Regions from separate parts of the Sphingobium mellinum genome, predicted to be linked through region 2. Evidence: predicted binding sites of a transcription regulator. Region 2 holds the regulator's gene; each other region holds the start of a gene.

Region 1 (2,199 bases), on a different contig from region 2:
GGCCCAGGGGACGACGGCGCCCTTCTTGAGGCTGAGCGCTTCGTTGGGGACGACGAGTTCGGGGTCGAACTCCTGCCGCTCGCCCAGGCCGTCGCAGGCCGGGCAAGCGCCCTGCGGGGCGTTGAAGGAGAAGAGGCGGGGTTCGATCTCCGGGATGGTGAAGCCGCTGACGGGGCAGGCGAATTTCTCGCTGAAGACGATGCGGTTGGCGGGGATGCCGGCGTTCTTCATCTTGCCGGCGGATTCGGCTTCGTCCTCGCGGCCGGGGACGACGCCGTCGGCAAGGTCGACATAGGCGAGGCCGTCGGCGAGTTTCAGCGCCTGTTCGAAGCTGTCGGCGAGGCGGGTGGACATGTCGGACGCGACGGCGAGGCGGTCGACGACGACTTCGATGTCATGCTTGTATTTCTTGTCGAGGGCGGGGGCGTCCTCGATCAGGTGCATCTCGCCGTCGATGCGGACGCGGGTGTAGCCGGCCTTCTGCCATTCCAGCAGTTCCTTCCTATACTCGCCCTTGCGGCCGCGCACGACGGGGGCGAGCAGGTAGAAGCGGGTGCCTTCGGGGAGCTGCATCACACGGTCGACCATCTGGCTGACGGTCTGGGCGCTGATCGGCTCCCCGGTGGCGGGGGAATAGGGAATGCCGACGCGCGCCCAGAGCAGGCGCATATAGTCGTAGATCTCCGTCACGGTCGCGACGGTGGAGCGCGGGTTGCGGCTGGTCGTCTTCTGCTCGATCGAGATGGCGGGGGAGAGGCCGTCGATATGTTCGACATCGGGCTTTTGCATCATCTCCAGGAACTGGCGGGCATAGGCGGAGAGCGACTCCACGTAGCGACGCTGTCCTTCGGCATAGATGGTGTCGAAGGCGAGCGAGGATTTGCCCGAGCCGGACAGGCCGGTGATGACGATCAGGCTGTCGCGCGGCAGGTCGACGTCCACGCCCTTGAGATTATGCTCGCGCGCGCCGCGCACGCTGATGGTGGTAAGACTCATGGGGCGTGTTGTTCCAGATTTGTTCTTGATGGGCAAGATCGTCCGCGGCCGATATGGGCGCGGCGCCGGCGGGCCGCAAGCGTCCGCGCCATGTCGTTGATGGACGACGGCAGGCCGTTGATGGGAGCGCCCTGCGATCGGGAGGGGACGCTACGGCCGGTTGTCGATTTCATGACGGCTTTCATCCGCGCCTGGGTTATAGTGCGGCAGGCAGGCGACGGATCGACAGGATTGGCGCCGTCTGCATAGACGACATCATGAGAGATCCCGGAGAGCCCGACAGCATCCCGGATACGCCCCCGGCCATCCCTTGCGCCGGGGGCGTTCTATATTATGTCCCTGAAGGGTAGTTTTACGCTACGTCAACAAGGCTTTGACCCTCGACATATGGCGCTCATCCTGTCATGGGTCCGCGCGCGAAGGCGGTTCGTCGAGACAGGCGTCGTTGGTCGATACCGGCCGGCGCTGGTCGAAGCGGGTGCGCAATCCATGAAGATTTTCCATCAGCCATCGCACAGATTCTCGATTAGAGTTGCGCGGCTGCATTCAAGAGGTAGCTGCGCCAGGAGATCGAGATGAGGCAAATGCCGGGTTTTACCACAGGCGTATCGTCCGTTATCGGCCATCGCCAGCGGATAATAGACTTTGCCAGGGAAATAGAGCGCCGAGGGTTTCCGCTGATTTCCACGCCGAGTTCAGGCGATTGCGTGGCCATGTCCCAGTCCATTCTCGGTGTCACCCGGTCCGTCAAGGTGATGGCTGCGGTGCAACCCATCTATCACCGTGTTCCGGTATCGCTGGCGGAAACGGGGGCCCATCTGCATGAAGTCAGCGGTGGACGATTTCAGCTGGGGATAGGGGTTAGCCACGAGCTGGCCAACAAGGTCTATCATGTCCAGCCGGGTCCGCCGCTGGAGGATTGCCGCGCCTACGTCGCCGCGATGCGAGCGGCCGTCGAGTGGACGGGGCCGCAAGCGCCGATCATCATGGCCGCGCTTAGGGACCGGATGTTCGATCTTGCCGTTGAGATCGCGGACGGCGTGTTCCCGTCCAGGGCGTGCAGGGTCCATCTTGCAAAACAGGTTGCTCGCATTCCCGCCGACCGTCGCGCGGCAGGCTTTTTCGTGGGCAATGCGATTCCGACTGTCATCGACGCCGATCCCGAGGTCGCGCGCAATGTCATGCGGCAGAGCCAGGCTTTTT
Region 2 (2,199 bases):
GCCGCGAGCCCTTTCGCGGCGATGCGCGCACCGACAATGACTGGCGCGATCTTCGGTCTGATGGTCAGTGGCGGCTTATGGTGCCTCCTGTGGCGCAGCGAATGGCGGTGGATTGGTTTGGTTCCGATCATCGCGGGTGGCGCCGTGACGGCGACCGCTTCGCCTCCGGACATATTGGTCACGTCGGATGGGCGCCATGTGGCCGTGCGGACGTCAGGCGGCGGGATGGCGCTGTTGCGGGCGAGGGCGGGGGACTATATGCGCGACATGATAAGCGAGAGCGCGGGCCACGATGGAGCGCTGGATGCTTTGGAAAATCTTCCCGAAGCGCGGTGTTCGGTCGATCTGTGCGCGGTGCGCCTGCGGGTGGACGGGCGCGACTGGCGCTTGTTGGCGACGCGGACCGATGTGCTGGTGCGAAGGGAAATATTCGCGCGCGATTGTGCGGCTGCAGATATCGTCGTTGCCGACCGCCGGTTACCAGTCTGGTGCCGTCCACGCTGGCTAAAGGCGGACCGGTCAATGTTGGCAAGGACCGGGGGGCTCGCCATTGATCTTGATCACATGAAAGTGCGCACCAGCCAGCTTCCCGGCGATGCACATCCCTGGATCAACCGTCTGATTCCCCGGTCCGGCCGTCGTCGCGCCGATCAGTTGTAACGGCGCAGCAATCCAGCCAGCTTCCCCTGAATGCGGACCTGGCGCGGGTCGTAGACCTGCGGTTCGTAAGCGCTGTTCGCGGGGTCGAGCCGCACCTTGGGCCCTTCGCGGCGGAAATATTTGAGCGTCGCTTCATTCTCGTTGATGAGGGCGACAACAATCTGACCCTCACGCGCGACATCCGTGCGCTGGATCAATGCGAAGTCGCCGTCCAATATCCCGGCCTCCATCATCGAATCGCCGGATACTTCCAGCGCATAATGGTCGCCCGCACCGAGCAACGCGGCCGGGACGGAGAGCATATTCTGCCCTTCCATCGCCTCGATCGGAACACCCGCCGCTATCCGGCCATGGAGCGGGATATCGACCACGTCGTTCGCAGCTATCGGCGGTTTGGCGGCTAACTGAGGCCTCGGCGGCGCGACGACCTTCGGTGCGCGGTGCATGGCGTCAGGAAGCTTGAGCACTTCGAGCGCACGCGCGCGGTTGGGAAGGCGACGGATGAAGCCCCGTTCTTCCAACGCACTTATCAGCCGGTGAATGCCGGATTTGGAGCGAAGGTCGAGCGCTTCCTTCATCTCCTCGAAAGAAGGCGAAACGCCGGCTTCCTCCAGACGGTTTTGAATGAAGCTGAGCAATTCCTGTTGCTTGGGCGTCAGCATGCCTGCTTGTCCTCCATGGAACGGATGGAGAACGCATAGGAAACGGAAAGAGCCAAGTCAAGCGACTAACCGTTGGCCGTAACGAACGGAACGGAGCCGGGCGCCAGTCGTTTAAAGCCGGCCTTCTCCAAGAGGGCGAAAAGGAGAGTGACATGGCTAATCAAAACAATCAGGGCGATAATCAGCGCCGCCAGCAGGGTGGCGATCGTTCCAGTCAGGGCGGACGTCAGCAGCAGCAGGAAGATCGTCAGGGTCAGATGGGCGAACGCCACAAGGACAAGGGCGGCCAGGACAAGCAGCAGCGCTAGTCATAGCGGTTGAAATGAAGGAGGGGCCGCCACGCGGCCCCTTTTTCATGCGCTGATGGGCAGGATGACGACCTGTTCGCCGGATTCGGCAGGAGGCGAGCCAGCGGGACGGAGAATGAGGCTGTCGGCGCGGGCCAGGGCGGCGGTTGCGGCGCTGTCCTGGGAGGTTACGCTGATCATGCCTGATGGGGTATGGAAAGCCCGCAGATAATCATCGCGATCGCCGGTCGCGGGCAGGGGCGCGGCGAGCGGCGCCGTAGCTCTGCGAGGCATTGGGTCGAGCGCGCCAGCGAGATAGCGCACCAAAGGGAGCAGGAACAGGTTCGCGGTCACAAAGGCGGATACCGGATTGCCCGGAAGTCCAAGGAAGATCGCGCCGCCGAGCGTGCCGGCCATCAGCGGCTTGCCGGGCCGCATGCGGATCTTCCAGAAATCGAGCGTGCCGCCAGCCTGGGTGAAGGCGGGGCGCACCAAGTCGTGATCGCCCACCGAGGCGCCGCCGGTAGAGACGATGATATGGGCGGCGGCCGCTTTTTCAAACGCTGCGGTCATGACATCGAGATCGTCGG
Region 3 (2,199 bases), on a different contig from region 2:
GGCCGGGCTCGCGTGCCCGCGCGTCGGCCAGGGTCATGCCGGCCGTCAGGCCAATCGCCAGCGCATCGGCATCAGACGTGACGAGCCGCATGGCCCCGCGTACCGGTTCGACGATGGCGCAAGGCCCTTGCTGCGTCGCCCAGAGGTCAGGCCGCGCGATGCGCAGCCGGTCGAGCGGCAGGAACGGGAACCACAGCGCCAGGTAGCGGCGCGCCTGCACCGCGCCCTCCACCGTCCTGTCCATGGTCATGGCGTTCATGGCATTCGTCTCCAAAAGCTCCCCGCTCGCTGTCCCAGACCAGCCGCCAGGCAAGGCCATCGGGTCCCGACCGCCGGCGCAGCAAGCTGATGTCGAAGGCGCTCATCCCCGGCGCATTGCCCGGCAGGGGCACCGATGGTGCCGCCGTCACCTGCCAGCGCGTGTCCGCCGCGCTGGGCACGGGATCGCCATCGATCCGCAGCAGCAGCGCCGTGACTCCCGATGCCTCCGCCGCCAGCGCGAGACGACGGCTGGCGGTGAGGTCGAGCAGCGGCGCACGTCCGCGCAGTTCGATCACCAGCGCGCCCAGCGCCGGGCAGCGCAGCGCATCCGCCGCCGCCTGCAGCAACAGCGCCTCGGTCGCCATCATGCCGATCAGCAGCCTCGCCGGGTCCAGCCCCAGCGCGACCAACCCCGGCCCATAGGCCCGCGCCATTCCCTTGCCGCCGCCGCGCAGCCAGAAAAGCGGCGCTTGGCCCGCAGCCAGATGAGCGAGGATCAATCCCAGCCCGACCGCCGCGCCTTCATCCTCCGCGCCGCCGAACAGTTCATGCACGCGCCCCCGGGCCAATCCGCCTTGCAGTGCCTGGTCAAGCAGGCCATGGCCGGTGGCGACGCGGCCACAGCCTTTCACCGCCGGACCGCCCTCCAGCGATGCGATGCGCCGCCTCAACGCAGCTAATGTTGTCACCGACTCGGTCATATAGATGTTCCCTATATGTTCCTTTTCGGTGCTGGCAATCGCGCTGTCAATGTAGAGCGTTCGGGTGAAGAGAGACTTCCCTCTCCTCAAGGGGAGAGGAAAAGGTTCAACGCCGCCAGCGCGCCCAGATGGCGGTAGGCAGCAGCAAGCCCCGCGCTTCCTCGCGCACCACCAGTTCGCCCGCCTCGACCGTGCCGGGCAGGTCGGCAAAGGCTTGGGCGACCAGTTCGCCGATCGCCAGCGCCGACATGCGGACCGCATAGACCGTCAGAAACAGGAAGCGGCTGTCGCCATCCAGTAATTGCCGGCAGTTGGAGATCAGGCCGGGCAGATCCTCCTCCAGCCGCCAAATCTCGCCATCGGGACCCCGGCCATATTTGGGCGGGTCGAGCAGGATGCCGTCATAGCGCCGCCCGCGCCGCACCTCGCGGTTGACGAACTTGGCGGCATCATCGACGATCCAGCGCACAGGCCGATCCTCCAGGCCCGACGCGGCCGCATTGGCGCGGGCCTGCGCGACCGATTTCTTCGACGCATCGACATGCACCATCTGCGCGCCGGCCGCGCTCATCGCCAGCGTGCCAACCCCGGTATAGCCGAACAGGTTCATGACCTGGGGCTCCGCCTTGTCCGCCACCTGCTCGCGCATCCAGCTCCAGACCGGCGCCATGTCGGGAAAGAAGCCCAGATGGCGAAAGGGCGTGCAACTCGCCTGGAACGTCACCTCGTTCCAGCGGAGCGGCCATCCTTCCGCCGGCACCGGACGATCATAGAACCAGCGGCCGCCGCCTTCCTCATCGGACCCGGGGACGAATTCGCCATCGGCTTGCCAGTCGGCACTGGCGGGCGCCCACATCGCCTGCGGCTCGGGACGGATGAAGCGATAGCGGCCATAGCGCTCCAGCTTGCGACCATGGCCCGAATCGACCAGGCCATAGTCCGGCCAGGGTTCGCCGATCAGCGTTTCCAGCGTCATGCCCGAGGCGTGGAGCGCTCCGCGACATAGGCGGTGATCGCCTCGAAGGTCGCGGGCAGCTTGGCATAGGCCTCCTCACGGGCGAAGAGGTCTCCCATGCGCGACGGCAGCGGCGGGCGCAGCCCGGTAGCGCGCTCCACCGCATCCGGGAACTTGGCGGGATGTGCGGTCGCCAGCGTCACCACCGGCACAGCGGGGTCGACCTCCAGCGCGCGCGCAGCGGCGAGGCCGACCGCGGTATGCGGATCTATCACCTGGCCG
Region 4 (2,199 bases), 350 kb from region 2:
ATGGCGGTGGTGATGGCGACGCCATGCTGCCGCAACGCGGGCGCGGTGGCCTTGACGATGGCGATGGTGTCGGCGGTCAGCTGGTTCATGGATGCACCCCTCTTGGCTGGAGACTCGGTGAAGGTGCATTTACGATGCATGATTGAACATGTAAACTGGATACATGTTTTGAAAATACAACGCCGCTCTATTAACGACTTCGCTCATGCAATTGACCCGCCACACCGACTACGCCCTGCGCGTCCTCATCCACCTCGCCGTATCGCCGACCAACCGCGCGACCATCGGCGAGATCGCGGACGCCTACGGCCTCTCGCGCAATCATCTGATGAAGGTGGTTCATCAACTCGGCCAGGGCGGCTTTCTCGACACCCAGCGCGGCCGCAACGGCGGCTTCAGCCTCGCCCGGTCCCCGGACCATGTCACAGTGGGCGCCGTCATTCGCCACACCGAACCCGACATGAACCTCGCCGACTGCGGCAACTGCCTGCTGCGCCCCGCCTGCGGACTTTCAGGCATATTGAAGGCGGCAACCGCCGCCTTCCTCGCCGTCCTCGACCGGCACAGCCTGGCCGATGCGGCGAGGGACAAAGCCGGGCTCGCAGCGCTGATCGCCGCGCTCCCCGGCCCCGCCCCTTCATCTAGCGATGGCGACGATGCGTCATCTTCTTCATGCCCCGAGCCTCGCCCGGATTGATGCAGCTGTCCTGCACCGTCTTGCTGCACAGCGGATAGTTTTTGGCCTCCGCCGGCGGAGGCGTCATATTGCCACCCACGGTGACGGGGTTCGCCGAACTCCCGACAGGCGCTGTTGCATCCTTGGGCACCCCGGCCGGCGCGGGCGCCATGCCCGGGTCAGACGGCACAGCACCGCTCGGCTGTCCCGCGTTGGGATCAGCAGGCGTAGCGGGCATGGCCGGATCACCGGCAGGGTTGCCAGCCGCTGGAGGCTGGGACATTGTGCCCTGTGCGTCCTGGGCGATCGCAACGCCTGTTACGCCACTGGCGAAAGCCAGCATCGCGGCACCTGCAAGCATGATCGATTTCATCGGGATCGTCCTTTCCTTTTTCTCGCCCCTCTCGTCATTCGAGCCGCAATAGAACCGGAACGGTGACGCAGCCGTTCCATCCCGACGACGAGCCGTGCCGAACCCGCCGTGAGACGAAGTGCCAAAATGCCGCGCCGGGAATGGCTAACCGCGAGGAGCCCGCCCGGCGGCCCATTTCGCTTGCTTCAGTCCTCCTTTGTTCTCATAGGTCGATCCTTAGCCACAAGGTTGCCACGGCCTTGTCCACCTTCCCAGCGCTCCCTAGTTGTAGCCAATGACCCTGCCTGCCCCCTCACCAGACGATCCTCCGTATCTTCAGGGTTTGAACGAGCCCCAGCGGGAAGCGGTGCTAACGACCGAAGGGGCGGTGCTGGTCCTCGCTGGCGCCGGCACCGGCAAGACGGCGGCGCTGACGGCCCGGCTCGCGCATCTGATCGCGACGCGACGCGCCTATCCTTCCGAAATCCTGGCTGTCACCTTCACCAACAAGGCGGCGCGCGAAATGCGCGAGCGCGTCGGCCGAATGATCGGTCCGGCGGTCGAGGGCATGCCCTGGCTTGGCACTTTCCACGCCATCGCCGCCAAGATGCTGCGTCGCCACGCCGAGCTGGTCGGGCTGCAGTCCAACTTCACCATCCTGGACACCGACGACCAGCTCCGCCTGATGAAACAGTTGATTCAGGCTGAGGGTATTGACGAAAAACGCTGGCCAGCAAGGCAACTCGCCGGCCTTATCGATCAGTGGAAGAACAAGGGCCTGACGCCAGAGGAAATCGGGGCGGGCGAAAGCGAAGGCTACGCAAACGGCATGGGGCAGAAGCTCTACGCCGCCTATCAGGCCCGGTTGCGTGACGTGAATGGCTGCGACTTCGGGGACTTGCTGCTTCACGTTCTGACCATTTTGAAGCGCCATCGCGACGTTCTGGAAAGCTACCAACAACGCTTCCGCTACATCATGGTGGACGAATATCAGGACACCAATTCCAGCCAGTATCTCTGGCTGCGCCTGCTTGCCCAGACGCGGAAGAATATCTGCTGCGTTGGTGACGACGATCAGTCCATCTATTCATGGCGCGGCGCAGAGGTCGCCAACATCCTGCGGTTCGAAAAGGATTTTCCCGGCGCCAGGATCGTCCGCCTGGAACAGAAT

Evidence for each region. Region 2 encodes LexA, which represses DNA repair genes until DNA is damaged. Its sites were predicted from a motif close to GTTCCNCNCTTGTTCT; they were not measured.
Region 1: the regulator LexA is predicted to act here: its motif matches at 1,007-1,022, upstream of uvrA (excinuclease ABC subunit UvrA).
Region 3: the regulator LexA is predicted to act here: its motif matches at 969-984, upstream of AAC640_RS09245 (ImuA family protein).
Region 4: the regulator LexA is predicted to act here: its motif matches at 1,057-1,072, upstream of AAC640_RS00185 (ATP-dependent helicase).

The regions. Positions count from the first base shown of each region.
Region 1 covers NZ_JBANRK010000003.1:2,800-4,998, reverse strand. Annotated here, with positions in the region: gene uvrA (excinuclease ABC subunit UvrA) at 1-996, opposite strand, end outside; gene AAC640_RS06900 (hypothetical protein) at 1,523-1,711, opposite strand; gene AAC640_RS06895 (LLM class flavin-dependent oxidoreductase) at 1,632-2,199, shown strand, end outside.
Region 2 covers NZ_JBANRK010000001.1:382,248-384,446, reverse strand. Annotated here, with positions in the region: gene AAC640_RS01945 (ComEC/Rec2 family competence protein) at 1-660, shown strand, start outside; gene lexA (transcriptional repressor LexA) at 651-1,322, opposite strand; gene AAC640_RS01935 (hypothetical protein) at 1,475-1,630, shown strand; gene AAC640_RS01930 (molybdopterin molybdotransferase MoeA) at 1,676-2,199, opposite strand, start outside.
Region 3 covers NZ_JBANRK010000005.1:103,279-105,477, reverse strand. Annotated here, with positions in the region: gene AAC640_RS09250 (Y-family DNA polymerase) at 1-250, opposite strand, end outside; gene AAC640_RS09245 (ImuA family protein) at 147-962, opposite strand; gene AAC640_RS09240 (class I SAM-dependent methyltransferase) at 1,069-1,938, opposite strand; gene thrC (threonine synthase) at 1,935-2,199, opposite strand, start outside.
Region 4 covers NZ_JBANRK010000001.1:33,354-35,552, forward strand. Annotated here, with positions in the region: gene AAC640_RS00170 (globin domain-containing protein) at 1-89, opposite strand, end outside; gene AAC640_RS00175 (RrF2 family transcriptional regulator) at 206-697, shown strand; gene AAC640_RS00180 (Fe-S oxidoreductase) at 642-1,049, opposite strand; gene AAC640_RS00185 (ATP-dependent helicase) at 1,324-2,199, shown strand, end outside.